3 regions of the Janthinobacterium sp. GW821-FHT03C08 genome follow, and region 2 is predicted to be linked to each of the others. Evidence: predicted binding sites of a transcription regulator. Region 2 holds the regulator's gene; each other region holds the start of a gene.

Region 1 (9,720 bases), on a different contig from region 2:
TGCCAGACAGTTGTCCGTTTAAGTGATCGTTAAGTCTCATTCCAGTTTCACGGAGTCGAGGAAGGTCTCGATGGTCTCGCGCGACAGCTTGCTTTCTTCACCGAGGATGACGATCTGGGCGATGTGCCTGTCCTGTGCCACGAAACGGCCCACGAGCAAGACGGGTTTGCCCTGCTGCGTACCCGTCGCCTCGATGCTCAGCGAGCTGCGCTGGTGCATGCCCGCCCCGGTGCTGCTGGCGGCCGCGGCAGTTTGTTCGTTGCGCACCTTGCCATTGATATTTTTCAGCAAGGCGGTCTTCATGGCGGGCAGCGCTGCCTGTGCCTGTTCGACGCTATCGAGCGTGGCACTGCCGACGGCGAAGGTGCAGCCGTCGACTTCGCTGGCTGTCATGGTCAGGCTGACTTTCTTGCCGTCGAGGTCAATGTCGCGCGTCAGTACGGCTGGCTTGCTGGGAAACAAAGCCGTGAACTGGGCATCGGGGCTACGATAGTCGCGCCAGTCATGTTTGGGGCTGCAGGCGGCCAGTGCGCCGGCAGCCGCGAGTGTCACCAGAACAGCGGCAATTGATGTTTTTTTCATCAGCAGATGGTAGCAGCGTCGCCCCTTGCACGCAATCGCGCACGCGTCTGGCGGCGCGCCTGACTAGATTTCCTGCAGCACGCGCCGGTATTGAATCGCTTCGGCAATATGCGGCGGCATGATGCGGGCACTGCCTGCCAGGTCGGCGATGCTGCGGGCCACGCGCAGGACACGGTGATACGTGCGCGCCGACCAGTGCAGGCGCAGCATGGCATCAAGCAACAGCCGTTCGCCCTGTTGTTCCAGCTGGCAATGTTGTTCGATTTCCCTGTTATTTAGGCGCTGGTTGGATTTGCCCTGGCGTGCCAGCTGCAAGGCGAAGGCGGCTGCGACCCGCGCGGCGATGGGCTGCGTGCCTTCGGCTGTACCGGCCTGGCGGCGCAGTGACGCGGGCGGCATGGCCGCCACTTCGATTTGCAGGTCTATGCGGTCGAGCAAGGGACCGGATAAACGGCTGTGGTAGCGCAGCACGGCGTCCGGCGTGCAGCGGCAGCGGCCCGAGGCATGCCCCAGGTAACCACAGGGACACGGGTTCATGGCGGCGATCAGTTGGAAGCGGGCGGGAAATTCGGCCTGGCGGGCCGCCCGTGAAATGGTGATGAGGCCCGATTCCATGGGCTGGCGCAGGACATCGAGTACCCTGCGGTCAAATTCGGCGATTTCATCAAGAAATAGCACGCCGCAGTGTGCCAGCGAGATTTCACCTGGCCGCGGCACGTGGCCGCCACCGACCAGCGCCACGCCCGAGGCGGTCTGGTGCGGGGCGCGATAGGGCCGCCGTTTCCAGTGCTCCACCTTGAAATGGCCACCCAGCGAGTGCACGGCAGCCGACTCCAGCGCTTCTTCGTCGCTCATCGGTGGCAGCACGCCGGGAAAACGGCTGGCCAGCATGGTCTTGCCCGCACCGGGCGGCCCCACCATCAGCACGTTATGGCCGCCCGCGGCCGCCACTTCCAAGGCACGGCGGGCTTGCTGTTGCCCTTGTACATCAGAGAAGTCCGGATACGGCCCGGTGGGCGCTGGCAGCTGCGCCTGGTGGCGCTGCAGGATGGTCTGGCTGTCGCGTGCGGCAAAATGCGCGCAAACCTCAAGCAAGGTATGCGCCGGATAGATGGCGGCATCGCGAACCAGCGAGGCCTCGTCGGCATTCGCGTAGGGTAGGATGAAGGCGCTTGGTGCGCCGCCCTGGCTGCGCTGCATGGCAAAGGTCATGGCCAGCGCACCACGGATGGGACGCAACTGTCCCGACAAGGACAGTTCGCCGGCAAATTCATAGTGGTGTAGCTGGTCGCCTGGCAACTGGCCGGAGGCGGCCAGGATGCCCAGTGCGATTGGCAGGTCGAAGCGGCCCGATTCCTTGGGTAAGTCGGCTGGGGCCAGGTTGACGGTGATGCGCCGCGCCGGCATGTCGAAGCCGCAGTTCTGCAGTGCGGCACGCACCCGGTCGCGCGATTCCTTGACTTCCGTATCCGGCAGGCCAACGATCGTAAACGACGGCAAGCCATTGGCAAGGTGGGTTTCGACACTGACCTCGGGCGCCTCCATGCCGGCCAGGGCGCGGCTTTTCAGGACTGCCAGGCTCATGAGTTTCCCCTGCACCGCGGGCGCGGGCAGGTTCAGTGTAGCCTTTGGTGCCGCCGCAGGTTTGAGATATGCCAGCAAGACCGCTGATAAGGCGGCTTGCCGGTCACCTTACGCTTTTGGTTCGTTCAGGCGGGTTTCCAGTTCGATCAGGCGCAATTCCAGTGCATCCAGTTTTGCGCGGGTCTTGGCCAGTACTTGTGCCTGGATATCAAATTCTTCGCGCGTGACCAGGTCCAGGCGGGCAAAGCCCTGGGTCATCATCGATTTCACGTTCTTCTCGATATCCTTGGCCGGCGAGTTTTCTATGGCTTGATGGATCTTGCCTTGCAAGTCGTTAAAAAAGGTATTCATGTCCATGGTGGGTCCTTTGTGGTGCAGCCTGTGCATCGCACCATTGCGGTGCACAGCGGCGTTAATCTGGTGCGAATCCGGGCAGTTATAACTCTCCAGCAGTTCTTTGCCGCATGTCCAGGGGCTTGCAGGGTATGTATGGACGGAAATGCACCTGTCAAGGTGGCAATGGAGCTGGCACGTATTCTGCTAAAGAAGCTATGAACGCTTTGTGATCTCCAGACAAGATTTTAAACCTCAACTGCTTTAAAAGTTCAATAAAAGGGAATCGCCATGAAGAATCTGTCCAAGAACATGACTTTAGCTGCAGCGCTGACGTTGGCCGTGGCCGCCTTGAGCGGCCATGCCATGGCCCAGGATGCGGCGGCGGCACCGGCTGCTGCCGAAGCGGTACCCGATAATGTGGTGACTTACAACGTGGCGCTGACGAGCGACTACCGCTACCGCGGCCTGTCGCAAAGCCGTCTGGATCCCGCCATTAACGGGGGCGCCGACTATACCCATAATCCAACGGGCCTGTATGTGGGCACCTGGCTGTCGAGCATCAAATGGATCAAGGATGGCGGCGGTGACACCAACCTGGAATGGGATATCTACGGCGGCAAGCGTGGCGAATTCGCACCGGGCATCACCTACGATGTGGGGGGGCTGTACTACTTCTACCCATCGAATGGACTGAGCACGAATGCCAATACCTTTGAACTGTACGGCCAGGTCGGTTTCGGTCCGGCCTACATCAAGTATTCGCACTCGACGACCAACCTGTTTGGCGTGGCCAACAGCAAGAACAGCGGCTACATCGATGCCGGCCTGAACGTGCCGCTGTACGATGACTACACGTTCAACCTGCACGTGGGCCATCAAAGCGTCAAGCACAATGACTCCCTCAGCTACTATGACTACAAGCTGGGCGTGACCAAGGATTTCCCCGGCGTCGTCACCGTGTCGCTGGCCGCCGTGCGCGCCGACATCACGTCGCTGGCACCGAACGGCAAGAACCTGGCGAAAACTGGCCTGGTCCTGACTGTTTCCAAAACCTTTTAAGCGAGACTGCCATGAAAATGATTACTGCAATCATTAAGCCGTTCAAACTGGATGAAGTGCGCGAAGCCTTGTCGGCTATCAATGTGCAAGGCATTACCGTCACCGAAGTCAAGGGGTTTGGCCGCCAGAAGGGCCACACGGAACTGTACCGTGGCGCCGAGTATGTCGTCGATTTCTTGCCAAAAACCAAAATTGAAGCGGCTGTCGATGATGCCATCGTCGACCAGGCCATCGAGGCGATCGAAGGTGCTGCGCGTACCGGTAAAATCGGCGATGGCAAGATTTTTGTGTACAACCTGGAACAAGTCATTCGCATCCGTACCGGTGAAACCGGCAACGAAGCGCTCTAAGGGGAATATTGATGCGTAAAAATATAACAAAACTGCTAGCTGGGTTTGCCTGTCTGTGTGCGTTTGGCGTTGCCGCGCCCAGTTTTGCCGATGCGCCGGCCAAGCCGGAAGCTGTTGCGGCCGCAGTCGCCACGCCTGCCGTGACGCCTGCGCCGGACGCTGCCGCACCGGCCGCCGTCCCGCCAGCGGCCGCCGCTGCTGCAGCTGCGCCCGCGCCAGCCGCGGCCCCCGTCGCCAACAAGGGCGACACGAGTTTCATGATGATCTCCACCGTGCTGGTCATTTTGATGACGATCCCCGGCCTGGCCCTGTTCTACGGCGGCCTGGTGCGTTCGAAGAACATGCTGTCCGTCCTGATGCAAGTGTTCATGGTCTTCGCGCTGGTCGTGGTGCTGTGGTGCATTTATGGCTACTCGGTTGCCTTCACGGAAAAAACCGCCTTCTTCGGTGGCTTCGACCGTCTCTTCCTGAACGGCATCTGGGATCCGGTGAAGGGCACCTTTGCCTCCGCCGCCACCTTCAGCAAGGGCGTCGTCATCCCCGAGTTCGTGTTTGTCGCCTTCCAGGGCACGTTTGCCGCGATTACCTGCTCGCTGATCGTCGGCGCCTTTGCCGAACGCGCCAAGTTTTCCGCCGTGCTGGCCTTCGTCGTACTGTGGTTTACGTTTGCCTACCTGCCGGCCGCCCACATGGTCTGGTTCTGGACCGGTCCTGACGCCATCACCAACGCCGCCACCTCGGCCAGCGAAGCCTTGAAAGCGGGCTGGATCTGGCAAAAAGGCGCGCTGGACTTCGCCGGCGGCACCGTGGTGCACATCAACGCCGCTATCGCCGGCCTGGTGGGCGCCATCATGATCGGCAAGCGCGTCGGCTACGGCCGCGAATCGATGGCACCGCACTCGCTGACGATGACGATGATCGGCGCTTCCCTGCTGTGGGTGGGCTGGTTCGGTTTCAATGCCGGCTCCTCGCTGGAAGCGGGCGACGTGGCGGCCCTGGCCTTTGTCAATACCATGCTGGCCACGGCTGCCGCGACCCTGTCGTGGGTGTTCGGCGAGTGGATCACCAAGGGCAAGCCTTCCATGCTCGGTGGCGCCTCCGGTGCCGTGGCCGGCCTGGTGGCGATCACCCCGGCGGCCGGCTTTGTCGGCCCGATGGGCGGCCTGGTCATCGGCTTGCTGGCCGGTATCGTCTGCCTGTGGGGCGTGAATGGCTTGAAACGCCTGATCGGCGCCGACGATTCGCTCGACGTGTTCGGCGTGCACGGCGTGGGCGGCATCCTGGGTGCCTTGCTGACGGGGGTATTTGCTGCACCACAACTGGGCGGCCAGGGCATCTTCGACTACGTCACCAACAAGATGTCGGCGGATCCGTATTCGATCGGCCACCAGGTATGGGTACAGGCGCAGGCAGTCGGCACGACCATCATCTGGTCGGCCGTGGTCTCCGTCATCGCCTATAAACTGGTCGACATCGTCATCGGCCTGCGCGTGCCGGAAGAAGAGGAGCGCGAAGGCCTCGATATCACCAGCCATGGCGAGCAGGCATATCATGGTTAAATGGTAATTTTCTGCTGCGGGAGCGCCCAGGCGCACCGCCGCAGCGTGGTTTTGCGGGAAAAGGCGTCTCATCGAGGCGCCTTTTTTTCGTCAGGGGAATGGAAAAGGTCTTTAAAACAAGGCTTTTGCCCCGATTTGGGGTACTTACACGGTAATATAGTCGGCAGTTCTGTGTGCTTTTTTGAATACTGCACATAATTTAAGGATGTAACTATGGTTCCCCATCTCGTCACGGCCCTGACCGGACCGCTGCTCGACCTCGAAAAAAAGATTCTGGCCGCGACGCCGGCCATTGAGCGCTGGTTCCGCATGGAGTGGCAAGAGCACACGCCGCCCTTCTATTGCTCCGTAGACTTGCGCAATGCCGGCTACAAGCTGGCGCCCGTCGATACCAATCTGTTCCCTGGCGGTTTCCATAACCTGGCCACGGAAATGCTGCCCCTGTCCGTGCAGGCGGCCATGGCCGCCATCGACAAGTATTGTCCGGATGCCCGCAACCTGCTGATCGTGCCGGAATTGCACAACACCACGCCGCAATACCTGCAGAACGTGGCGCGCCTGATGCAGATCTTCCGCCAGACGGGACTGCACGTGCGCTTCGGCTCGTGGTCGCCCGACATCACCCAGCCGACACCGCTGGCGTTGCCAGATGGCAACATGCTCGTCATCGAGCCCCTCGTGCGCCTGAACAATGGCCGCCGCCTGGGCTTGAAGGATTTCGATCCGTGCACAATTCTGCTGAATAACGACTTGTCGGACGGTATCCCCGACATCTTGCAAAATATTCATGAGCAAAGCCTGTTGCCGCCCTTGCATGCGGGCTGGGCCTTGCGCCGCAAGAGCAACCACTACACGGCCTACGATGAGGTGGTGAAAAAATTCGGCAAGATGATCGATGTCGATCCGTGGATGCTCAACCCCTTCCACGCCAAATGCAGCGACGTCAACTTCCAGGAAGGCGAGGGCGAAGATGCGCTGGCCGCCAGCGTGGACGTGCTGCTGGCGAAGATCCGCAAGAAATACAAGGAATACGGCATCAAGGAAAAGCCCTTCGTCATCGTCAAGCCCGACGCGGGCACGTATGGCACGGGCATCATGACGGTGCGCGACGCCAGCGAAGTGCGCGACCTGTCGCGCAAGCAGCGCGACAAGATGTCCATCGTCAAGGATGGCAAGGTGGTCACGGACGTGATCATCCAGGAAGGCGTGCCCACCTTTGAAAGCATCAAGGATGCCGTGGCGGAACCCGTCGTCTACATGATCGACCGCTACGTGGTGGGCGGCTTCTACCGCGTGCACGCAGAGAAGGGCGTGGACCAGAACCTGAACGCGCCCGGCTCGCAGTACGTGCCGCTGGCGTTTGCCCAGCAGCATGCGGTGCCGGACTTGAAGGCCAAGCCGGGCACGGCCGCGCCGAACCGCTTCTACGTGTATGGCGTGGTGGCGCGCCTGGCCTTGCTGGCCGCGTCGCTGGAAATGGAGCGCACGGACCCGAATCCCGAGGTGTATTGATCCCTCCCTGCGGCTTGCCGGGCGCGGTGACTCCTGCGCCTGGCGATCTCGGCTAGAATCAAGCATTCCTTATCCAGGCTCCCCGATTGGACGCACCATGAAAATTGCATTCCTTGCCGACCCGCTGGCAAGCTTCAAGACTTACAAAGATTCCACCTTCGCCATGATGCGCGAGGCGGCCAAACGCGGCCACGCCGTCTACGCCTTCGAACAGAAGGACATGGCGCTGGAAGAAGGCATCGTCACGGCACTGGTGAAGCATATCGAACTGACGGGCGACGAGCACGACTGGTACAAGGTTGTCTCCACCGAGGAAGTGCGCCTGTCGACGCTGGACGCCATCATCGAGCGCAAGGACCCGCCGTTCGACATGGAGTACGTGTACGGCACGTATCTGCTGGAACTGGCGGAAAAGCAGGGCGCCTGCGTCTTCAACAAGCCGTCCGCCATCCGCGACAACAATGAAAAGCTGGCCATCGCGCAGTTTTCCGAATTCACTTCGCCGACCCTGGTGACGTCGAACGAAGCGCGCCTGCGCGCCTTCCACGCCAAGCACCAGGACGTCATCTTCAAGCCGCTCGACGGCATGGGCGGCACGGGCATCTTCCGCGTCAAGGCCGATGGCCTGAACCTGGGCGCCATCATCGAAACCTTGAGCGAGAACGGCGCGCAAACCATCATGGCGCAGCGCTTCATCGCCGACATCGTCAAGGGCGACAAGCGCATTCTCGTCATCGGCGGCAAGCCGGTGCCGTTTTCGCTGGCGCGCATCCCGCAGGCGGGCGAAGTGCGCGGCAACCTGGCCGCCGGCGGCACGGGCGTGGCGCAGCCATTGACGGCGCGCGACCTGGAAATCGCTGAAAAGCTTGGCCCCATCCTGGCCGCGCGCGGCCTGATGCTGGTAGGATTGGACGTGATCGGCGACTACCTCACGGAAGTCAACGTCACCAGCCCGACTTGCTTCCAAGAAATTATGCAGCAGACCGGATTTGACGTGGCCGCCATGTTCATCGATGCGGTCGAACACGGTGTTGCGTCCGCGCAGCAGCGATCACAGGTGAAATGACTATGGTAGGGATTTTGCTCATGACACATGCACCGCTGGGCCAGGCTTTCATCGCCGCCTGCGCGCATGTGTTTCGCGGGCCGACAGAACGCTTTGAAGCCATCGACGTCGTCGCCGACCAGGACCTGGCGGAAGTGCAAAAGCTGGCCTCGGAAGCCATCTGCCGCCTCGACGACGGTTCCGGCGTGCTGGTGATTACCGACGTGAAGGGCGGCACGCCATCGAACTGCTGCAACAAGCTGGCCGATGCGGGGCGCGTGGAAGTCATCGCCGGCATCAGCCTGCCGATGCTGCTGCGCGCGATTACCTATCGCCGCGACTCGCTCGACGTGGTGGTGGAGATGGCCCTGGCCGGCGCGCAAAGCGGCGCCGTGCGCGTGGATAACCGCATTCGCGTGGGCGAATAGGAATTGCAGGGCCGCCGCCCTGGGGGCGGCGGGTGGTATAGGCCAAGATTGTCATCAGCGCAGTGCATTCAGGGATAAAGACTATATAAAAATGATTCAAAAAGAACTCGAAATCATCAACAAGCTGGGACTGCACGCACGCGCTTCCGCCAAATTTACCCAGTTGGCCGCCAAGTTCAAGAGCGACGTCTGGCTGACCCGCAACGCGCGCCGCATCAATGCCAAGTCCATCATGGGCGTCATGATGCTGGCCGCCGGCAAGGGCGCGAAAGTGACCCTGGAAGCAGATGGCGATGATGAGCAGGCATGTGTCGATGCGCTCACCGCCCTGATTAATGACAGGTTTGGCGAAGGCGAGTAATGCCCGCCGAACGCAGCCGCAGCCGCATTCCGACAGGTCACCCCATGGCATCTTTCACGCTCCACGGCATCCCGGTCTCCCGCGGCATCGCCATTGGCCGCGCGCATCTGCTGGCGCCGGCCGCCCTTGACGTCAAACATTACCTGGTCGCCCAGGAACAGATCGAAGCGGAAGTCCAGCGCCTGCAAAACGCCATCGCCACTGTCCACAAGGAACTGCAAACCCTGTGGAACGATCTGCCCAAGGACGCGCCCACCGAGCTGGGCGCTTTCATCGACGTGCACGCGTTGATCCTGTCCGATCCGATGATTTCCGAAGCGCCGCTCGATATCATCCGCAAGCGCCACTACAACGCCGAATGGGCGCTGTTGACGCAGATCGACGAATTGTCTGCGCAATTCGATGAAATCGAAGACCCGTATTTGCGCGAGCGCAAGGCGGACATCCAGCAAGTCGCCGAGCGCGTGCTGAAAGTCCTGCTGGGCACGGAGCAATTGCTGCCCAAGGCGGCTGCCGAAGATGAGCTGATGGCGCAGATGATCGTCGTTGCCCACGACATTTCGCCGGCCGACATGCTGCAGTTCCGCGACCGCTCCTTCATCGGTTTCATCACCGACGTGGGTGGGCAGAACTCGCACACGGCCATCGTCGCGCGCAGCCTCGATATTCCGGCCGCCGTTGGCATGTCGCAGGCGTCGACCCTGATCGAGCAGGATGACTGGCTGATCATCGACGGCGATGCCGGCGTGGTGATCGCCAATCCCAGCGCACTGGTGCTGGAACAGTACCGCGAGCGCCAGACGGCCATGCAGCGCGCGCGCAAAAAGCTGGGCAAGCTGAAAAAGACGCCAGCCGTCACGAAATGCGGCACGCCCGTCACCCTGCTGGCGAATATCGAGCTGCC
Region 2 (9,720 bases):
GTGCGCCGCAATGCGCTGGAGGAAGAGGTCGAGCGTCTGCCTTTCCTGTTCCCCACGGAAGACGTGCTGGGCTTGCCCGTGCGCAAGGTCGTCATCCCCGTCGCCGCCGGCCGCAACATCGCGGTGCTGCTGGAAGCGGCCGTGCGCAATACCATCTTGCAACTGCGCGGCATCGATACCTTGCAGGAGTTCATGGAGCGGCAACGACTCGCCATGAGTGGCGATTAATGTTGCAAGGAGTTCGCCCTTGCAAGGGCGAACCGTTGCGCAGGCACGCAGCAGTGCTGCGTGAATTCCCTGCTGCACCAACGACTCGCCATGAGTGGCGATTAATGTTGCAAGGAGTTCGCCCTTGCAAGGGCGAACCGTGACGCAGGCACGCAGCAGTGCTGCGTGAATTCCCTGCTGCACCAACGACTCGCCATGAGTGGCGATTAATGTTGCAAGGAGTGCGCCCTCCCAGCTGCGCGACGGTTTCACTTATTCAACAAGATAACCAAGACTAAGGTACGAATTGCAATAATCTGTAAAGATAATTGCTGCGGGAGCACAGGGCCGCTCTTTATTGTATGATCGGCCTATGCATATCGTCCTTATCACCGGAATCTCCGGCTCCGGCAAATCCGTCGCGCTCAATGTGCTGGAAGATACCGGTTATTATTGTGTCGACAACCTGCCGCCCGCATTGTTGCCAAGCCTGGTGCAAACCCTCCTCGATGAGGGCACGCCGAAACTGGCCGTGGCCGTCGATGCGCGCAGCGCCGAATCGCTCGTCAGCCTGCCCCACAATGTGGCGCTGCTGCGCGACCAGGGACACGATGTCAAGGTCATGTTCTTGACGGCCACCACGCATTCGCTGGTGGCGCGCTTCTCGGAAACGCGGCGCAGCCATCCCCTGTCGCACGAACTGCGCCCGAACCAGAATCCCGCCAGCCGCCGCACCCTGATCGAATGCATTTCGGAAGAGCGCGAACGCCTGTCGACCATCGAGCAGCTGGGCCATGTGATCGACACGTCGGAACTGAGCGCCAACAAGCTGCGCGCCTGGATCAAGGAAATGGTGGCGTCCGAACGCGCGCCGCTGACCCTGTTCTTCGAATCGTTCGCCTTCAAGCTGGGCGTGCCGCTGGACGCGGATTTCGTCTTCGACGTGCGCGCGCTGCCCAACCCGTATTACGACGTGGCCCTGCGCCCGCTGGACGGACGCGACGCTCCCGTGATCGCCTTCCTCGACGCGCAGCCAAGCGCGCTGGAGCTGCTGGCCGACATCCGCGCCTTCATCGAAAAATGGTTGCCGTCATTCAAGTCCGACAACCGCAGCTACCTGACCGTGGCCCTCGGCTGCACGGGCGGCCAGCACCGCTCCGTCTACATGGCGGAACGCCTGGCGCAGTACTTCGGCCCCAACGAGCGCGTCGTCCTGCGCCACCGCGAACGCAGCTAGTTAATCGAGGTGGCGCAGCGGATGCGCCAGGGCTGGCCAGACGGGCGCAAAGAAGGCTGCCACCATGGCAGCATCGACCTCGTCCAGGCTGGCAGGCTGCCAGCGCGGCGCATTGTCCTTGTCGACCACCAGCGCGCGCACGCCTTCGAGCACTTCGCCATGCGTGAAATTGTGGCGCACCACCGTGCGTTCCATGCGCAGGCAATCGGCCACGCCCAGGTGTGCGCCCCGCTGCAGCAATTCCAGGGTCACCGACATCATCAGCGGCGAGCGCAGGCGCATGGCCGCCAGCGCCTTGGCGGCAAACGCGCTGTCGTCCTGCGCCAGCGAGGCCATGATGGCCGCCACCGAAGCGGCGCCGAAGTGGCGGTCCAGCGCCGCGCGCGCCGCGGCCAGGGGAGCAGCGCCCGCCTCGGCCTGGAGTGGCGCCGCCAGCGCCTTGATGGCGACCGGCAAGGCCTCGCCCGGCGTCGACTCGAACAGGGCCAGCAATGCCCCCATCTGCGCCTCGGGCAGGTACACGTCGGCCAGGCCCGTGTACAGGGCATCGGCCGCGCCGATGGTCAACCCCGTCAAGCCCAGGTACAGTCCCAGACGGCCCGCCAGGCGGGACAGGAAATAACTGCCGCCCACGTCGGGGAACAGACCAATGTTGACTTCCGGCATGGCCATACGCGTGCGGTCTGTGACGATGCGCAACTGGTTGCCGGGGCCCGCCTGCGCCACGCCCATGCCGCCGCCCATCACCACGCCATTCATCACGGCAATATAGGGTTTCGGATAGAAATGAATGAGGTGGTTGAGGGCATATTCTTCCGTAAAGAAATCTTCCAGCAGCGCGCTGCCCCCTTGCGGCGTGGCCAGGCCCGCATCGTAAAAGAAACGGATGTCGCCCCCGGCGCACAGGGCCTTTTCACTGCTCGAACGGATCACCACGGCTTCCACCTGCGGATCGTCGCGCCAGGCCAGCAAGGTGGCGCTGAGGGCGCGCACCATCTCCAGCGACAGGGAATTCAAGGCTTTCGGACGGTCGAGCACGATGTGGCCCGTGCGGTTGCGGATAGAGGTCTGGACAAAGTCGCTCATGGCAGAATGGAAAGAAGTGAGTGTGGGAGCATTCTAGCGCCTGCGCGGCGAACCATGCGGACAACAGGTCCAGGCGCAAAAAAGGGCGCAATGTGCGCCCTTAGTTGATCACAACCGGTTGAAAGTCGCGGCCCGCTTAAGCGGCGGCGAATTCTTCTTCCGAGCTGTCTGGCAGATGCTTGATCGCCTCTTTACCGTGCCCTTGCACTTTGGTCTTGTACTTCATCACTTGCCGGTCCAGTTTGTCGATCAGGGTATCGATGGCGGCATACAGGTCTTGCGCCAGGCTTTCCACGTAGACGGTCTTGCCGCTCAGACGCAGGTTGACTTCGGCCTTTTGGCGTTTTTCTTTCTCTTTGAGGTTGTCGACGGTCAGAATCACGGCAATATCGATGACTTGATCGAAATGACGTTTTACACGTTCCAGTTTCGTTTGTACGTATTCACGGATGGCTGGTGTCACTTCGAGATGATGTCCGCTGATGGTGAGATTCATACACACTCCTAAAGATGATTCGGGTTCGTGCGGTCCATCGTATCCGGCCCGCAGAGGAACCGAAAAAAACTTACAAACACTTACGCAGGCTCACTGGCGGAATTTTCAATGCTTCCCGGTATTTGGCAACAGTACGTCGCGCAATCACCATGCCTTGTTCCCCCAGCATGTCCGCAATCTTACTGTCGGATAAAGGATTTTTAGGGTCTTCTGCTCCTGTCAGTTGCACGATCAATGCCCGTATCGCCGTCGATGACGCTTCGCCCCCCGCTTCGGTGGCGACGTGGCTACCAAAGAAATATTTCAACTCGAACATGCCGTGCGGGGTCAGCATGTACTTTTGAGTTGTTACCCGCGAGATAGTACTCTCGTGTAAACCCAGTGTATCAGCTATTTCACGGAGCACAAGGGGGCGCATGGCAACGGCCCCATGCGAGAAAAAGTTCTTTTGTCTTTCTACTATCGCCTGCGCCACGCGCAGGATGGTGTCGAAGCGCTGGCGCATGTTCTTGATGAGCCACTTGGCTTCCTGCAGCTGTGCGCCCATGGCGCCTTCGCCCTTGCCCTGCTTCAACAAATTGGCGTACATGGCGTTCACGCGCAGGCGCGGCATGACATCGTTGTTCAGGGTCACTTGCCAGCCATTGCGGGCGCGCTTGACGACGACGTCGGGCACGACGTAATCGGACACGTCCGAGGCAAACACGGCGCCCGGGTGCGGGTTGCACAGGCGGATCACCGTCTGCGCCTCGCGCAAGTCTTCGTCGTCGCAATCGAGGGCTTTTTTCAGCTTGTTGAAATCGCGCTGGGCAAACCAGGCCAGGTGCTTTTCCACGATGACGAGGGCCATGCGCCGCGTCACCAGGGCAACGTGCGGCAAGCGCTTGATCTGCAGCGCCAGGCATTCGGACGCATTGCGCGCACCTACGCCCGGCGGATCGAAACTTTGCAGCAGGGCCAAGGCCGTGCGCAGCTCGTCGGCGTCGATTTCCAGCTCTTCCGGCAAGCGCGCCAGGATGTCGTCGAGCGACTCTTCCAGGTAGCCATTGTCGTCGAGGGCGTCGATGATCAGCTCGACGAGCGCGCGGTCGCGCAATTCCAGCACCGTCACGCGCATCTGCTCCATCAGGTGCTCGCGCAGGGTGCAGTGGTGGGCCTCGAGTTGCGGACGGGAATCTTCGTCGTCGGGGGCCTTGCCGCGGCTCGCTTCGCTCCAGTCGCTGTCGGCGCCGTCCATGGCGGCCGGGCCCTCGCCCGCATCACCGTCAAACGTCTCGCCTTCCGCCGGCGCGGCGGGGGCCTCCTGGCCAGGCGGCTGGGGCGGCGCCTCGGCCGGCGCGGCCGTGGAACTCAGGGCGCCATCGGAGAGCAGGCGCAGCGAACGGTCGAGCGGATCGTCGAGGCGCTCGAGCAGGGGGTTGTCCGTCAGCAGTTGCTCGAGTTCCTGGTGCAATTCCAGGGTAGACAATTGCAACAGGCGTATCGATTGCTGCAACTGCGGCGTCAGTGCCAGGTGCTGCGAAGTGCGCAGCTGCAATGATTGTTTCATTGGCTCACATGCGGAAGTGTTCGCCCAGATAGACCCGGCGTACCGACTCGTTCGCGATGATGTCGTCGGGGCGTCCCGACGCCAGCACCGAGCCCTGGTTGATGATGTAGGCACGGTCGCAGATACCGAGCGTCTCGCGTACATTATGGTCCGTGATCAGCACGCCGATATTGCGCTCCTTCAAGAAACGCACGATGCGCTGGATCTCGATCACGGCGATCGGGTCGACGCCCGCGAACGGTTCGTCGAGCAGCACGAAGCGCGGGTCGGTGGCCAGCGCGCGGGCGATCTCCACGCGGCGGCGCTCGCCGCCGGACAGGGACAGCGCCTGGTTCTCGCGCAGCTTCTCGATCTGCAGGTCGGCCAGCAATTTGTCCAGGCGCTCCTCGATCTCGGCCTTCTTCAGGGGACGGCCTTCGACGGTCTGGATTTCCAGCACGGCGCGGATATTGTCTTCCACCGTCAGCTTGCGGAACACGGACGCCTCCTGCGGCAGGTAGGACAGGCCCATCTGCGCGCGGCGGTGGATCGGCAGGCTGGAGATATCCACGCCGCTGATGTCGATGGTGCCGCCATCGGACGGCACCAGGCCGACAATCATGTAGAACGAGGTGGTCTTGCCGGCGCCATTAGGCCCCAACAGGCCCACCACTTCGCCGCATTCGACTTGCAGCGACACATCGTGCACGACTTGCCGCTTGCCATAGGTTTTTTGCAGTCCGCGAACGATCAGGGTGCTGCCGCAACGTGTATTTTCCATTATTGCTTTCCTGGCGCTGGCGCCGCAGGCGCTTTTTCCGCCGCTGGGGCCTTGGTCTTCGGCTGGATCACCATGCGCACGCTGCCGGCACCGGGAGTGCTGGTGCCGCTGTCGGAATTTTCCATCGTAAACACTTCCTTGCGGCTGTCATACGAGATGAAGGCGCCATTGGCCACGTCCGTCGGCTTCGTACCTTCCAGGCGCGTCAGCTTGGCCTTGGAAAACAGTTTCACCACTTCCGTCTTGTTGTCGTATTCCACGCGCTCCGCCTCGCCCTCGACCCACAGGTCGCCCGCGCCGTCGCGCTTCTGGCGGAAGGTGGCCAGCTTGCCGGGATCGGCCCAGAAGGTGATGAACTGGTAGCCTTGCGGGTCTTCCGTGATCAAGGCGCGGCCCGCCTTCATGGTCAGCGTGCCCTTCACCAGCACGACGTCGCCCGTCAAAGTGCGCGTCTGCTTGACGTCATCGACCTGGCCGCGCTGGGCCGTGATGACGGCTTCCTTCTCGGAATCGGCCTTTTCGGCATGCGCCGTGCCCATCACGGCGAGTGAAAATAGGGTCAGCAGCAAGATGTTTTTCATATTATGGTTTCCTTGTTTCATTCTGTCATTTGGCCGCGGCAGCTGGCCGTGGTTTCGGCGGCAGCACGATGCGCAAGGCATTCTGCACTTCCACCACGCCGGTCGCATTGTTCGCCTTCATGCCCACGCCGTTGATGCGCGAGGAACCCGTCAGGATATCGACAGGCACGTCCGTTTCCATCCGTTCTTCATCCGGGTACACCGTCAGCGCTTCCGTCTTCAGGGTCAGGTTCTGCGCCTTCGGGCTGGCCACGCGGTCGACGACGACCTGGCGGTGCAGTTGCAGCCGGGTATTATTCTGGTCGATATGCGCCAGTTCCGCGTTCATGTTCATCGGCGGCATGCCGGGCGTGAGCTTGCGCACGAAGGGCTGGTCGATATCGGACGAATCGTCGGCCGGGTAATGCGTGAGCTTGGTGCCCGACACGATGTAGCTGGGCTTGCCCGTCAAATCCATGCGCACCAGGCTGAAATTGGTGATGAAATAATCAGGTTCGTCGAGGTGCTTGCTGGCATTGATATCCTGGGCATTCTTGTTCATCACCTCGAGCAGCCAGAAGCTGCCCAGCGCGACGACAACCGCACCCAGCACGGTAAAAATGATGCGCCAGCGATGGGCGCCTCCTGGCTTTTGCATAGTGCTTCACTCTCTCCAATGGCCCTGGCGGCAAGGCGCGGGCCTCACTCCAGGAACGGCGCCATGACGCGCGCATAGTTGTCCTGGGCGCGCAGCAGGAATTCACAGATCTCGCGCACGGCGCCACGGCCGCCGCCGGCCTGCGTCACATGGTGCGCCAGGTCCTGTACTTCCGCGCGGCCGCCCGGCACGCTGACGGCAAAGCCCACGCGGCGCAGGATGGGCGCATCGATGACATCGTCACCGATATAGCCGCATTGTTCTTCCGTCAAGCCCGTCAGCGCCAGCAGTTCACGGAACGGCGTCAGCTTGTCATGGCCACCTTGATGCACATGGGTAATGCCCAGGTCTTGCGCCCGACGCGCCGTGATGGGCGAGCGGCGCGCGCTGATGATGGCCGTCTGCACGCCCGATTCCTGCAGCAGCTTGATGCCCAGGCCATCATACACATTAAACGTTTTCATCATTTCGCCGTCCGGGCCGAAATGCAGGCTGCCGTCGGTGAGCACGCCGTCGACGTCAAAGATCATCAGTTTGACCTTGGCCGCGCGGGCCAGGTTGTCCGCTACGCTGTCCATCAGATCACCTTCGCTTGCGTCAGATCATGGATATGCAGGGCGCCCACCAGCTTGCCGTCGGCGTCCACCACCAGCATCTGGTTGATGCGGAACTGCTCCATCACGGCCACGGCATCGACGGCCAGGCGTTCGGGCGCGATGCTGCGCGGCTGCGCGTGCATGACGTCGCGGATGGCCACTTGCGTGAAATCCTGGACGCGCTCGAACATGCGGCGCAGGTCGCCATCGGTAAACACGCCCACGGGACGGTCGTCCGCATCGACGATGGCCGTCATGCCCATGCCCTTCTTCGTCATTTCTTCCAGCGCCTGCAGCAGCGACGCTTCCACGGGCACCTTCGGCACCCGCTCGCCGCTGCGCATGACGTCATGCACGTGGGTCAGCAGGCGGCGGCCCAGGGCGCCGCCCGGGTGCGAGCGGGCAAAATCTTCTTCCTTGAAGCCGCGCAAGTCGAGCAAGGCCACGGCGATGGCGTCGCCCAAGGCCAGGGTGACGGTGGTGCTGGCCGTCGGCGCCAGATTCAGCGGACAGGCTTCTTTCTCAACAGAAATATCCAGGTGCACGTCGGCCAGCTGGGCCAGGCTCGAATTCGGCTTGCCCGTCATGGAAATGAGCACGCCGCCCATGCGCTTGACGACGGGCATGATGGCCATCAGTTCCGACGATTCGCCCGAGTACGAGATGGCAATAAAGGCATCATCCGAGGTGACCATGCCCAGGTCGCCATGGGCCGCTTCGGCCGGATGCACGAACAGAGCCGGCGTGCCGGTGGACGCGAGGGTGGCGGCGATCTTGCGCGCGATATGGCCGGACTTGCCGATGCCGGAGACGACGACACGTCCCTTGCATTGCAGTAACAGCGCGACGGCGCGGCCGACGCTGTCGTCCGTGGCCAGGCGCGCGTGCAGCGCATTGATGGCGTCGGACTCGATCTGCAAGGTGGTGCGGGCCAGCGCGACGGCGCGCTCGGTGGTCGCTTGCATGTCAATTCGATCAAAAGCTTTCAGCATTGTTTTTTCATGGGTTACACTCATGCCCAAAGTATAAACGAATTAGGAAAGCAAAAAACTTGCCAGTCACAACAAACAACGATTTCCACTGACCGCACCGGGCAACCCATGTTTTCCTCGCTTGAACTGACCCTGATGTTACTCGGCAGCGCCGTGCTGGGCGTGGTCGCTTTCAGAATGTTGCACTTGCCGCCCATGCTGGGCTACCTGGCCGTCGGCATCGTCATCGGCCCCCACGCGCTGGGCCTGGCGGCGGAAAACGAGGCGAGCCACACCCTGGCCGAGTTCGGCGTCGTCTTCCTGATGTTTTCCATCGGCCTTGAATTCTCTCTTCCCAAGTTTCTCGCCATGCGGCGCATCGTCTTCGGGCTCGGCATGGCGCAGGTGGTCACCACCATCGTCGCCACCGTCGTCTTCGGCTGGTTCGTCGGGCGCTACCTGTCCGCCTATATCCACCTGAGCTGGCAGGCCGCCTTCGCCCTGGGCGGCGCGCTGGCCATGTCGTCGACGGCCATCGTCTCGAAGATGCTGACGGAGCGGCTGGAACTGGAAAGCGAGCACGGCCGCAAGATCATCGGCATCCTGCTGTTCCAGGACCTGGCCGTCGTGCCCCTGCTGATCCTCATCCCCGCCCTCACCCGCGATTCGGACAACCTGGCCGAAACCCTGGCCTGGGCCGGCGGCAAGGCCCTGGTCGTCCTCATCTTGCTGTTGTTCCTCGGCCAGAAGATGGTGCGCGGCTGGCTGACCATCGTCGCCAAGCGCCGTTCGCAGGAATTATTCATGCTCAACCTGCTCCTGATCACCCTGGGGGCGGCGTGGATCACGGAACGGGCCGGGCTGTCGCTTGCCCTGGGCGCGTTTGTTGCCGGCATGCTCATTTCCGAGACGGAATTCAAGCACCAGGTGGAAGAGGATATCAAGCCCTTCCGCGACGTGCTGCTGGGCCTGTTCTTCATCACCGTCGGCATGCTGCTCAATATCCGCGTGGTGCTCGACAACTGGTGGCTCGTCCTGCTCCTGCTGTGCGGCCCCGTGCTGCTGAAATTCGCCCTCATCGCGGGGCTGGCCCGGCTGTTCGGCTCCAGCAACGGCGTGGCCCTGCGCACGGGACTGGGACTGGCGCAGGCGGGCGAGTTCGGCTTCGTGCTGCTGAACCTGGCCGGCGGCATCAAGCTGATGGACCCCTTCGTCGTGCAGGTGGTGCTGGCGTCGATGGTGCTGTCGATGCTGGTGGCGCCCTTCCTCATCGCCAAGTCCGACGCCATCGTCATGAAACTGGCCGCCAACGACTGGATGATGCAGTCGCTGGCGCTCACGAAGATCGCCACGCGCACCATGGCCGCGCAAAAACACGTGCTGATCGCCGGCTTTGGCCGCAGCGGGCAAAGCCTGGCCACGCTGCTGGCGGAGGAAAAGATCGAATATCACGCGCTGGACCTGGACCCGGAACGGGTGCAGGAAGCGCAGCTGGCCGGTGCCCACGTGTCGTATGGCGACGCGGGCCGGCGCGAAAGCCTGGTGGCGGCCGGTATCTACCGGGCCAGCGCCGTCGTGATCACGTATGCGAACACGCCGT
Region 3 (9,720 bases), on a different contig from region 2:
GCACGCCCTTCTCGTTGGCGCCGCACTCCTCGCCCGTGGCCTCGTTGAGCAGCTTGACCTTGTAGCCATACATGGCCAGGCCGGGGCTGCCCAGGCGCGTCGGCGTGTCCGCGATTCCCTTGGCCACCGACAGGATAGGCCAGCCCGTCTCCGTCTGCCAGTAGTTGTCGATGATGTCGACCTTGAGTTCATCGGCGATCCATTGCGAGGTGGTTTCATCGAGCGGTTCGCCCGCCAGGTACAGCGCTTTCAGGGATGACAGGTCGTGCTTGCGCAGCAGTTCGACCGGATGCTTGCGCAGCACGCGGATGGCCGTCGGCGCCGAGAACATGCGCGTGACCTTGTATTTCTCGACAATGCTCCACCAGATGCCCGCATCGGGACAGATGGGCAAGCCTTCGTACAGGATGGTGGCCATGCCGGCGATCAGGGGACCGTAGACGATGTAGGAGTGGCCCACGACCCAGCCGATGTCCGAGGTGGCAAAGAAGGTTTCGCCGGGCTTGCCGCAGAACGTGTACTGCATCGACGCGGCCAGCGCCACGGCATAGCCGCCCACGTCGCGCTGCACGCCCTTGGGCTTGCCCGTCGTGCCCGAGGTGTACAACACGTACGACGGCTCGTTCGATTCGAGCCAGGCGACGGGCACCTGCGCGTCGATGTGCTGCTCGCGCAGCGCCGCGTAATCGACGTCGCGGCCCGGCACCAGCTGCATCGGCACCAGGTGGCGGTCGACCAGCAGCACCTGCTGCGGCTTGTGCGCGGCGATGCGGATAGCCTCGTCGAACAGCGGCTTGTAGGCAATCGCCTTGCCATTGCGCGAACCGGCATCGGCGGAAAACACCAGTTTTGGCTGCGCGTCGTCGATGCGGCTGGCCAGGCTGTTGGCGGCAAAGCCGCCAAACACCACGGAGTGGACGGCGCCGATGCGCGCGCACGCCAGCATGGCGAACGCCGCTTCGGCGATCATCGGCATGTAGATCAGCACGCGGTCGCCCCTGGCGACGCCCAGCGACAGCAGAATGGCGGCGCAGCGCTCCACTTCGCGCTGCAGCTCGCGGAAGCTGTACGTGCGTTCCGTGTTCGTCTCGGTGGAAATGGCGATCAGCGCGGGCGCGTCGCCCTGGCTGTCGACCCAGCGGTCGACGGCGTTGTGGCACAGATTGGTGGTGCCGCCGACGAACCATTTGGCGAACGGCGGGCGGGAATAATCGAGCACTTGCGAAAACGGGGTATTCCAGGCGATCCTTGCCGCTTCCTCGCGCCAGAACGCTTCTGGGGTGTCGATCGAGCGCTGATAAAATGCTGCGAAATTCATGTCTCCTCCGGTAGGCGTGCCATCTGTTGTCGTATTTTCTGTTTGTTCCTGTTCTGCTGATCTGGTCGGGCGCGGCCCGCCGGCTGGTGCCGATCGGCGGCACCATGTGCAGGGCCGGCATCAGGGCGATGACGAACGCCCCTCATGCCTGAATGACCGGACCGACTGCGGCACGGCCTGCATGGCTTATGCGTTAAAGGCGTCGCCGGGAATGCGCACGGCACCTTCCATCAGCACGCGCGCGCTGCGGCTCATGATGGCCTTGGTGACGCTCCAGTCGCCGTCGATCAGTTCGGCTTCCGCCCCCACCATCAGGGTGCCGGAGGGGTGGCCGAAGCGCACGCTGCTTTTTTCGCCGCCGCCGGCCGCCAGGTTCACCAGGGTGCCGGGAATGGCCGCCGCCGTGCCGATGGCAACGGCCGCCGTGCCCATCATGGCGTGGTGCAGCTTGCCCATCGACATGGCGCGCACCAGCAGGTCGACGTCGCCCGCCTCCACCCGCTTGCCGCTGGACGAGACATAGCTGGCCGGCCCGGCGACAAACGCCACTTTCGGCGTGTGCTGGCGCTTCGCCGCCTCGTCAAGGTGGGCGATGAGGCCCATGCGCAGGGCGCCGTGCGCGCGGATGGTCTCGAAACGGGCCAGCGCGGCCGCATCGCCGTTGATGGCGTCCTGCAGTTCCGTGCCCGTGTAGCCGATGGCGTCCGCATCGACGAAAATCGTCGGGATGCCCGCGTTGATCATCGTCACTTTCAAGGTGCCGATGCCGGGCACGTCGAGCTCATCGACGAGGTTGCCAGTAGGGAACATGGCCGAGCTGCCACCATCGCCGCCCTCTTCCTCCGCGGCCGGGTCGAGGAATTCCAGTTTCACTTCGGCGGCCGGGAAGGTCACGCCATCGAGCTCGAAGTCGCCCGTTTCCTGCACTTCGCCATGCGTCATGGGCACGTGGGCGATGATGGTCTTGCCGATATTGGCTTGCCAGATGCGCACCGTGGCGATGCCATTGGCAGGCACGCGGGCGGCGTCCACCAGCCCGCTGGCGATGGCGAACGAGCCGACGGCGGCCGACAGGTTGCCGCAGTTGCCGCTCCAGTCGACAAAGGGCTTGTCGATGGACACCTGGCCGAACAGGTAGTCGACGTCGTGCTCCGGCTTGCTGCTTTTCGCCAGGATCACCGTCTTGCTGGTGCTGGAGGTAGCGCCGCCCATGCCGTCGATCTGCTTGCCGTAGGGGTCGGGGCTGCCGATCACGCGCAGCAGCAAGGCATCGCGCGCCGCGCCCGGCACTTGCGCGCTGGCGGGCAAATCCTGCAGGCGGAAGAACACGCCCTTGCTGGTGCCGCCGCGCATATAGGTGGCGGGGATCTTGATTTGGGGTACGTGGGTCATGAAATTTCCTGAAAAGCCGGGCGGCGCGCGCCTGCGCGCCACCCGGTGAATGACGAACTGCTTACGCTGCCTTGGACGATTCGAGGAAATCCTGCGCGAATCGTTGAAGAACGCCTCCCGCCTCGTAGATCGACACTTCTTCCGCCGTATCGAGGCGGCAGGTGACGGGCACGTCGACCGTGTCGCCGTTCTTGCGATGGATCAACAAGGTCAGGGTGGAGCGCGGCGTGCGCTCGCCCACGACGTCGTAGGTTTCGCTGCCGTCCAGGCCCAGGGTCTTGCGGTTCACGCCAGGCAAAAATTCCAGCGGCAAGACGCCCATGCCCACCAGATTGGTGCGGTGAATGCGTTCAAAACCTTCGGCCACGATGGCTTCCACGCCAGCCAGACGCACGCCCTTGGCAGCCCAGTCGCGCGAGGAACCCTGGCCATAGTCGGCGCCGGCGATGATGATCAATGGCTGCTTGCGCTCCATGTACACCTCGATGGCTTCCCACATGCGCGAGATTTTTCCTTCCGGCTCGATGCGCGTGAGCGAACCGGCCTTCACCTTGCCGTCCTCGACGACCATCTCGTTCTTCAGGGTCGGGTTGGCGAACGTGGCGCGCTGCGCCGTCAGATGGTCGCCACGGTGCGTGGCATAGGAATTGAAGTCTTCCTCGGGCAGGCCCATTTTCGCCAGGTACTCGCCGGCCGCGCTGTCGAGCATGATGGCGTTCGACGGCGACAGGTGGTCGGTGGTGATGTTGTCGCCCAGGACGGCCAGCGGACGCATGCCCTTCAACGGACGCGCACCGGCCAGCGCGCCTTCCCAGTACGGCGGACGGCGGATGTACGTCGTCTGCGGACGCCAGTCGTACAGGGGGCTGACCTTGATGCCATCGTCCGCCTGCGCGGCGAACATGGGGATGTACACCTTGCGGTACTGCTCCGGCTTGACGCTGGCAGCGACGATGGCGTCGATTTCCTCGTCGGACGGCCAGATATCCTTGAGCAGAATAGGCTTGCCGTCAGCGTCATGGCCCAGCACGTCCTTCTCGATATCGAAGCGGATGGTGCCGGCAATCGCGTACGCCACCACCAGCGGCGGCGAGGCGAGGAAGGCCTGTTTCGCGTACGGGTGGATGCGGCCGTCGAAATTGCGGTTGCCCGACAACACGGCCGTGGCGTACAGGTCGCGCGACACCACTTCGTCCTGGATCACGGGGTCGAGCGCGCCCGACATGCCGTTGCACGAGGTGCAGGCAAACGCCACCACGCCGAAGCCCAATGCTTCGAGTTCCGGCATCAGGCCCGCTTCCTGCAGATACAGTTCCACGGTTTTCGAGCCGGGCGCCAGCGACGATTTCACCCAGGGCTTGCGCGTGAGGCCCAGGCGGTTCGCATTGCGCGCGATCAAACCGGCGGCGATCATGTTGCGTGGGTTGTTCGTATTCGTGCAGCTGGTGATGGCGGCGATGATGACGGCGCCGTCCGGCATCTTGCCCGGCTCGTTTTCCACCACGCCGGAAATGCCGCGCGCGGCCAGTTCCGACGTCGGCACGCGGTTGTGCGGGTTCGACGGCCCGGCGATATTGCGCACGACGGACGACAGGTCAAAGCTCAGGACGCGCTCGTACTGCGCGTCCACCAGGCTGTCGGCCCACAGGCCGGTCTCTTTGGCGTACAGCTCCACCAGCTTCACCAGTTCGTCGTCGCGGCCCGTCAGCTTCAGGTACTTGATGGTTTGTTCGTCGATGTAGAACATGGCGGCCGTGGCGCCGAATTCCGGCGCCATGTTGGAAATCGTGGCGCGGTCGCCCAGGGTCAGGTGCGAAGCGCCTTCGCCAAAGAATTCCAGGTAGGACGAGACGACCTTCTGCTTGCGCAGGAACTCCGTCAGCGCCAGCACCGTGTCCGTGGCCGTGATGCCCGGCTGGGGCTTGCCCGTCAGCTTGACGCCGATGATGTCGGGCAAACGCATCCACGAGGCGCGGCCCAGCATCACGCTTTCCGCTTCCAGGCCGCCCACGCCGATGGCGATCACGCCCAGCGCATCGACCATCGGCGTGTGCGAATCCGTGCCCACCAGCGTATCCGGGTAGGCCACGCCGTCCTGCACCTGGATCACGGGCGACATGCGCTCAAGATTGATCTGGTGCAAGATGCCGTTGCCCGGCGGGATCACGTCGACATTTTTAAAGGCTTTCTTGGTCCAGTCGATGAAATCGAAACGGTCTTCGTTGCGGCGGTCTTCGATGGCGCGGTTCTTGGCGAAGGCATCGGGATCGAAACCGCCGCATTCGACGGCCAGCGAGTGGTCGACCACCAGCTGCGTGGGCACGACGGGGTTGACGAGGGCCGGGTCGCCGCCCTGGGCCGCGATGGCGTCGCGCAGGCCGGCCAGGTCGACCAGGGCCGTCTGGCCCAGGATGTCATGGCAGACGACGCGGGCGGGGAACCACGGAAAGTCCAGGTCGCGGCGGCGTTCGATGAACTGGCCCAGCGAAGCGTCCAGGGTGGCCGGGTCGCAGCGGCGCACGAGGTTTTCCGCCAGTACGCGCGAGGTGTAGGGCAAGGTGGCGTAGGCGCCTGGCTGGATCGCATCGACGGCGGCGCGCGTGTCGAAGTAGTCCAGCTGGGTGCCTGGCAAGCGTTTGCGGTGCAAGGTATTCATGGCGGTGCTCATTATTTGCGGTCCTTGATCGGCACGAATTCCAGGTCTTCCGGACCCACGTAATTGGCGCTCGGGCGGATGATCTTATTGTCGATGCGCTGCTCGATGATGTGGGCGGCCCATCCCGAAGTGCGCGAGATGACGAACAGCGGCGTAAACATCGCCGTCGGCACGCCCATCATGTGGTAGGACACGGCCGAGAACCAGTCCAGGTTCGGGAACATGTTCTTGATTTCCCACATGACCGATTCCAGGCGCTCGGCGATGTCGAACATCTTCGTGGAACCGGCTTCCAGCGACAGCTTGCGCGCCACTTCCTTGATCACCACATTGCGCGGGTCGGAAATCGTGTAGACGGGGTGGCCGAAGCCGATCACCACTTCCTTGTTGGCCACGCGCTCGCGGATATCCGCTTCCGCCTCGTCGGCATTGTCGTAACGCTTCTGGATGTCCAGCGCCACTTCGTTCGCGCCGCCGTGTTTCGGGCCGCGCAGCGCGCCGATGGCCCCCGTGATGGCCGAATGGATGTCCGAGCCCGTGCCGGCAATGACGCGGCTGGTGAAGGTCGACGCGTTGAACTCATGTTCCGCGTACAGGATCAGCGAGGTGTGCATGGCTTTTTCCCACGACGCCGACGGTTTCTCGCCGTGCAGCAGGTGCAGGAAGTGGCCGCCGATCGAGTCGTCGTCCGTTTCCACCTCGATGCGCTTGCCGTTATGGCTGTAGTGGTACCAGTACAGCAGCATGGAGCCGAACGAGGCCATCAGGCGGTCGGCGATGTCGCGCGCGCCCGGCGCGTTATGGTCGTCCTTTTCCGGCAGGGTGCAGCCGAGGACGGACACGCCCGTGCGCATCACGTCCATCGGGTGGGCGGCGGCCGGCAGCGCTTCCAGCGCCAGTTTCACGGCCGACGGCAAGCCGCGCAGGGATTTCAGCTTGGCCTTGTAGCCTTTCAGTTCGGCGGCGGTGGGCAGCTTGCCGTGCACCAGCAGATAGGCGATTTCCTCGAACTCGCAGCTGTCGGCCACGTCCAGGATGTCATAGCCGCGGTAGTGCAAATCGTTGCCGGTCTTGCCGACCGAGCACAGCGCCGTGTTGCCGGCGGTGACGCCGGACAGGGCGACGGATTTTTTAGGCTTGAAAGTGGCGGCTTGCGGTGCATTCATAGGTTTCTCCAAAAATTGACTAGTCTCGGGTGCGTCACTGCGGGACCGGCATGCGGCCCCTGCGTCTTTACTTATTTCTTTTGCGCGGCGAACAGCGCATCGAGCTTTTGCTCGAAGTCGTGGTAGTTGATCGATTCATACAGTTCCATGCGCGTCTGCATGGTGTCGACGACATTCTTTTGCGTGCCGTCGCGGCGCAGCGCCTGGTAGACGTTTTCCGCCGCCTTGTTCATGGCGCGGAAAGCCGACAGCGGGTACAGCGCCAGGCCCACGTGGGCGCTGCGCAGTTCGTCCAGGGTGAACAGCGGCGTGGAACCGAATTCCGTGATGTTGGCCAGGATAGGCACGTTGACGGCCTTGGCGAAGGTGGCGTACATGTCCAGGTCCGTGATGGCTTCCGGGAAGATCATGTCGGCGCCCGCCTCGACGCAGGCGACGGCGCGCTCGAGGGCCGCTTCCAGGCCATCGACGGCCAGCGCATCGGTGCGCGCCATGATGACGAAATTCGGGTCCGTGCGCGCATCGACGGCCGCCTTGATGCGGTCGACCATTTCTTCCTTGCTCACGATTTCCTTGCCCGGACGGTGGCCGCAGCGCTTGGCGCCCACCTGGTCTTCGATGTGCAGGCCGGCCGCGCCGAACTTGATCATCGATTTCACCGTGCGCGCCACGTTGAAGGCGGACGCGCCGAAGCCCGTGTCGGCATCGACCAGCAGCGGCAAGTCGCACACGTCGGTGATGCGACGGATGTCGGTCAAGACGTCGTCCAGGCTGGAAATGCCCAGGTCGGGCAAGCCCAGCGAGCCGGCCGCGACGCCGCCGCCGGACAGGTAGATGGCTTTATAGCCGGCGCGCTTGGCCAGCAAGGCGTGGTTGGCGTTGATGGCGCCGACGACTTGCAATGGGGATTCTTCCTGGACGGCCTTGCGGAATGCGGCACCTGCGGAGTATTGAGTCATGTGTTCACCTTATGGGTTTCGGATGGTCCCGAATGTTTCACGGAGTGGCTATGGACACTGGTAGTGCAAATGCCGTGCCAGCAGCGCGCAAGCTTGCGGCAACGCCACCGCGCCACTATGAAAACCAGGGAAAATGGCCACGCAGCCGCATCCCGCCCGCTGTCACGCCAAGGAACAGCGATGTCACGTTTGCTGTCCACAATGTTTCAAATTTGTTTCAATCATTCCATTTGGAACATCGAATTGAAACACGAAACACATGAGCATGCCTGCCCCGCCACGCGGGTCGCTGGCCCGGCAGGCCATCAGGCAGGGGAGGAACAGGAGAAAGGAACGGGCAGGCGGCAAGGCGCCGCATGCAAAACAGCCGGCGGGCGCCGGCTGCAAGATGAAAAAACAATACGCTAGGCCAGGCGTACGAGCGGATTGGCGATGATGTTGTCGATCTGGCGCACGGCTTCCTCGCAGGCGGCGGCAATGGCGCCGTCCTCATCATCGCGCACGAACTGCATGGTCGAGCCTTCGAAGACTTCCAGGCCTTCCGCCGTGGCGCGTTCGATGTCGCAACTGGCCGACCATTTGCCGTCGGTGGTGGGCACGGCCAGGGGAACGATTTCCCAGCCTTTATAGTGAATTTTAGAACTGCTATCCATGGGTGCCTCCTCGGTGACTGACTCAATAGTGGAAATCGTAGCATGAAGCGCGGCCGGCAGCGACGTGTTTCACGCGCCGCCCTGCAATCAGGCTAAACGATTTACGCTGGCTCAAGGGCGCAGCAGATTGTCCACTTCCGTCTTCGCCACTTCCAGGCCTGCCGCGCAGGCCGTCTCGGGGGCCGCATAGCCGCCCAGGGTGCGGCTGCGCGTGATGGCTTGCACCTCCGACTCCCCTTCGCGCTGCAGGCGGTAGGTGAAATCCCATAAATCGTCGTTATCCTTTTGCGGGGTCACGGAAATCGTAAAACCGCGGTACTGTTCGCTGCGTGCAATGGTATCGTTCATGAATTCCTCCTTGGAAGAATGAGGTTACCATGCTGCAAGCGTCAGGGTGCGCACGACTGTGACGGGCGCATGCATGCCCGCATATCTGTTTTTCGCATGTCAAATGTCAATTTGCAGCATTTTTTTAGCGAACTCTGGCGATATAATGCCCTTCCTTGCCCGTCCCTTGCCGCCGTGATGACTCCACAAATCCAAGCTTTCTTCGACCCCGCCACCGCCACCGTCACCTACGTCGTCTACGAAGCCGATGGCCGCGACTGCGCCATCATCGATTCCGTGCTCGACTACGATCCGAAGGCGGGCCGCACCTCGACCACGTCGGCCGACAAGGTCATCGCCTTCGTGCGCGAGCACGGCCTGCAGTGCCGCTGGCTGCTGGAAACCCACGCGCACGCGGACCACCTGTCCGCCGCGCCCTACCTGCAGCAGCAGTTGGGCGGCGATGTCGCCATCGGTGCCGCCATCCAGACGGTGCAGCAGGCGTTTGCCCAGGTCTACCACCAGGACGGCGCGCGGGCCGACGGCTCGCAGTTCGACCAGCTCTTCGCGCCCGACCAGGTATTTCATATCGGCAAGCTGGAAGTGCGCGCCCTGCACGTGCCCGGCCACACGCCGGCCGACCTGGCCTACCAGATCGGCGACGCCGTGTTTGTCGGCGATACCCTGTTCATGCCGGACGTCGGCTCGGCCCGCTGCGATTTCCCCGGCGGTTCCGCTTCCCTGCTGTACCGCTCCGTGCAGCGCTTGCTGTCGCTGCCGCCGCAGACGCGGCTGTTCATGTGCCACGACTACCCGCCCAACGGCCGCGCCCCGCGCTGGGAAGTGACGGTGGCGGAACAGCGCGCCAGCAATATCCACTTGCACGACGGCATCACGGAAGAACAGTTCGTGGCCATGCGCACTAGGCGCGATGCCACCCTCGACATGCCGACCCTGATCCTGCCCGCCATCCAGGTCAACATCAACGCGGGCAAGCTGCCCGAGCCGGAAGACAACGGCGTGCGCTATCTGAAGATACCGCTCAACGCCATCTGACTCCCCCGCACGTCATTCTTGACGTCACGCAAGTCCCACTCCGGGCAATCCGCATACAGTGAAGATTGCCCGAGTTCACTTTGGCGCCGCCTTATCCTGCTTGACACTGACGGAGCGCCCGCATGTCGCCCGACCCTACGCTCGATACGCATTGCATCCTGCTCGCCGAAGCCGAAGGCACGGCCCTGTTCAG

Evidence for each region. The regulator sigma-54, encoded in region 2, starts transcription at its own class of promoters, with help from an activator protein. The targets are predictions, from matches to a motif close to TGGCANGNAANCTGCTTT.
Region 1: the regulator sigma-54 is predicted to act here: its motif matches at 2,693-2,710, upstream of AC07VL_RS16750 (TorF family putative porin).
Region 3: the regulator sigma-54 is predicted to act here: its motif matches at 7,554-7,571, upstream of prpB (methylisocitrate lyase).

The regions. Positions count from the first base shown of each region.
Region 1 covers NZ_JBWKUP010000011.1:620-10,339, forward strand. Annotated here, with positions in the region: gene AC07VL_RS16735 (hypothetical protein) at 37-582, opposite strand; gene AC07VL_RS16740 (YifB family Mg chelatase-like AAA ATPase) at 646-2,166, opposite strand; gene AC07VL_RS16745 (accessory factor UbiK family protein) at 2,275-2,523, opposite strand; gene AC07VL_RS16750 (TorF family putative porin) at 2,791-3,561, shown strand; gene AC07VL_RS16755 (P-II family nitrogen regulator) at 3,573-3,911, shown strand; gene AC07VL_RS16760 (ammonium transporter) at 3,923-5,470, shown strand; gene gshA (glutamate--cysteine ligase) at 5,684-6,982, shown strand; gene gshB (glutathione synthase) at 7,080-8,048, shown strand; gene AC07VL_RS16775 (PTS sugar transporter subunit IIA) at 8,051-8,455, shown strand; gene AC07VL_RS16780 (HPr family phosphocarrier protein) at 8,547-8,816, shown strand; gene ptsP (phosphoenolpyruvate--protein phosphotransferase) at 8,861-9,720, shown strand, end outside.
Region 2 covers NZ_JBWKUP010000002.1:184,178-193,897, forward strand. Annotated here, with positions in the region: gene hprK (HPr(Ser) kinase/phosphatase) at 1-228, shown strand, start outside; gene rapZ (RNase adapter RapZ) at 581-1,444, shown strand; gene AC07VL_RS03230 (3-hydroxyisobutyryl-CoA hydrolase) at 1,445-2,530, opposite strand; gene hpf (ribosome hibernation-promoting factor, HPF/YfiA family) at 2,667-3,026, opposite strand; gene AC07VL_RS03240 (RNA polymerase factor sigma-54) at 3,097-4,575, opposite strand; gene lptB (LPS export ABC transporter ATP-binding protein) at 4,580-5,335, opposite strand; gene lptA (lipopolysaccharide transport periplasmic protein LptA) at 5,335-5,916, opposite strand; gene lptC (LPS export ABC transporter periplasmic protein LptC) at 5,942-6,553, opposite strand; gene AC07VL_RS03260 (KdsC family phosphatase) at 6,598-7,131, opposite strand; gene AC07VL_RS03265 (KpsF/GutQ family sugar-phosphate isomerase) at 7,131-8,165, opposite strand; gene AC07VL_RS03270 (cation:proton antiporter domain-containing protein) at 8,250-9,720, shown strand, end outside.
Region 3 covers NZ_JBWKUP010000014.1:62,605-72,324, forward strand. Annotated here, with positions in the region: gene AC07VL_RS20485 (propionate--CoA ligase) at 1-1,318, opposite strand, end outside; gene prpF (2-methylaconitate cis-trans isomerase PrpF) at 1,505-2,710, opposite strand; gene acnD (Fe/S-dependent 2-methylisocitrate dehydratase AcnD) at 2,772-5,366, opposite strand; gene prpC (bifunctional 2-methylcitrate synthase/citrate synthase) at 5,378-6,532, opposite strand; gene prpB (methylisocitrate lyase) at 6,604-7,491, opposite strand; gene AC07VL_RS20510 (hypothetical protein) at 7,672-7,899, shown strand; gene AC07VL_RS20515 (hypothetical protein) at 7,896-8,144, opposite strand; gene AC07VL_RS20520 (hypothetical protein) at 8,256-8,492, opposite strand; gene AC07VL_RS20525 (MBL fold metallo-hydrolase) at 8,670-9,527, shown strand; gene AC07VL_RS20530 (T6SS effector phospholipase Tle3 domain-containing protein) at 9,650-9,720, shown strand, end outside.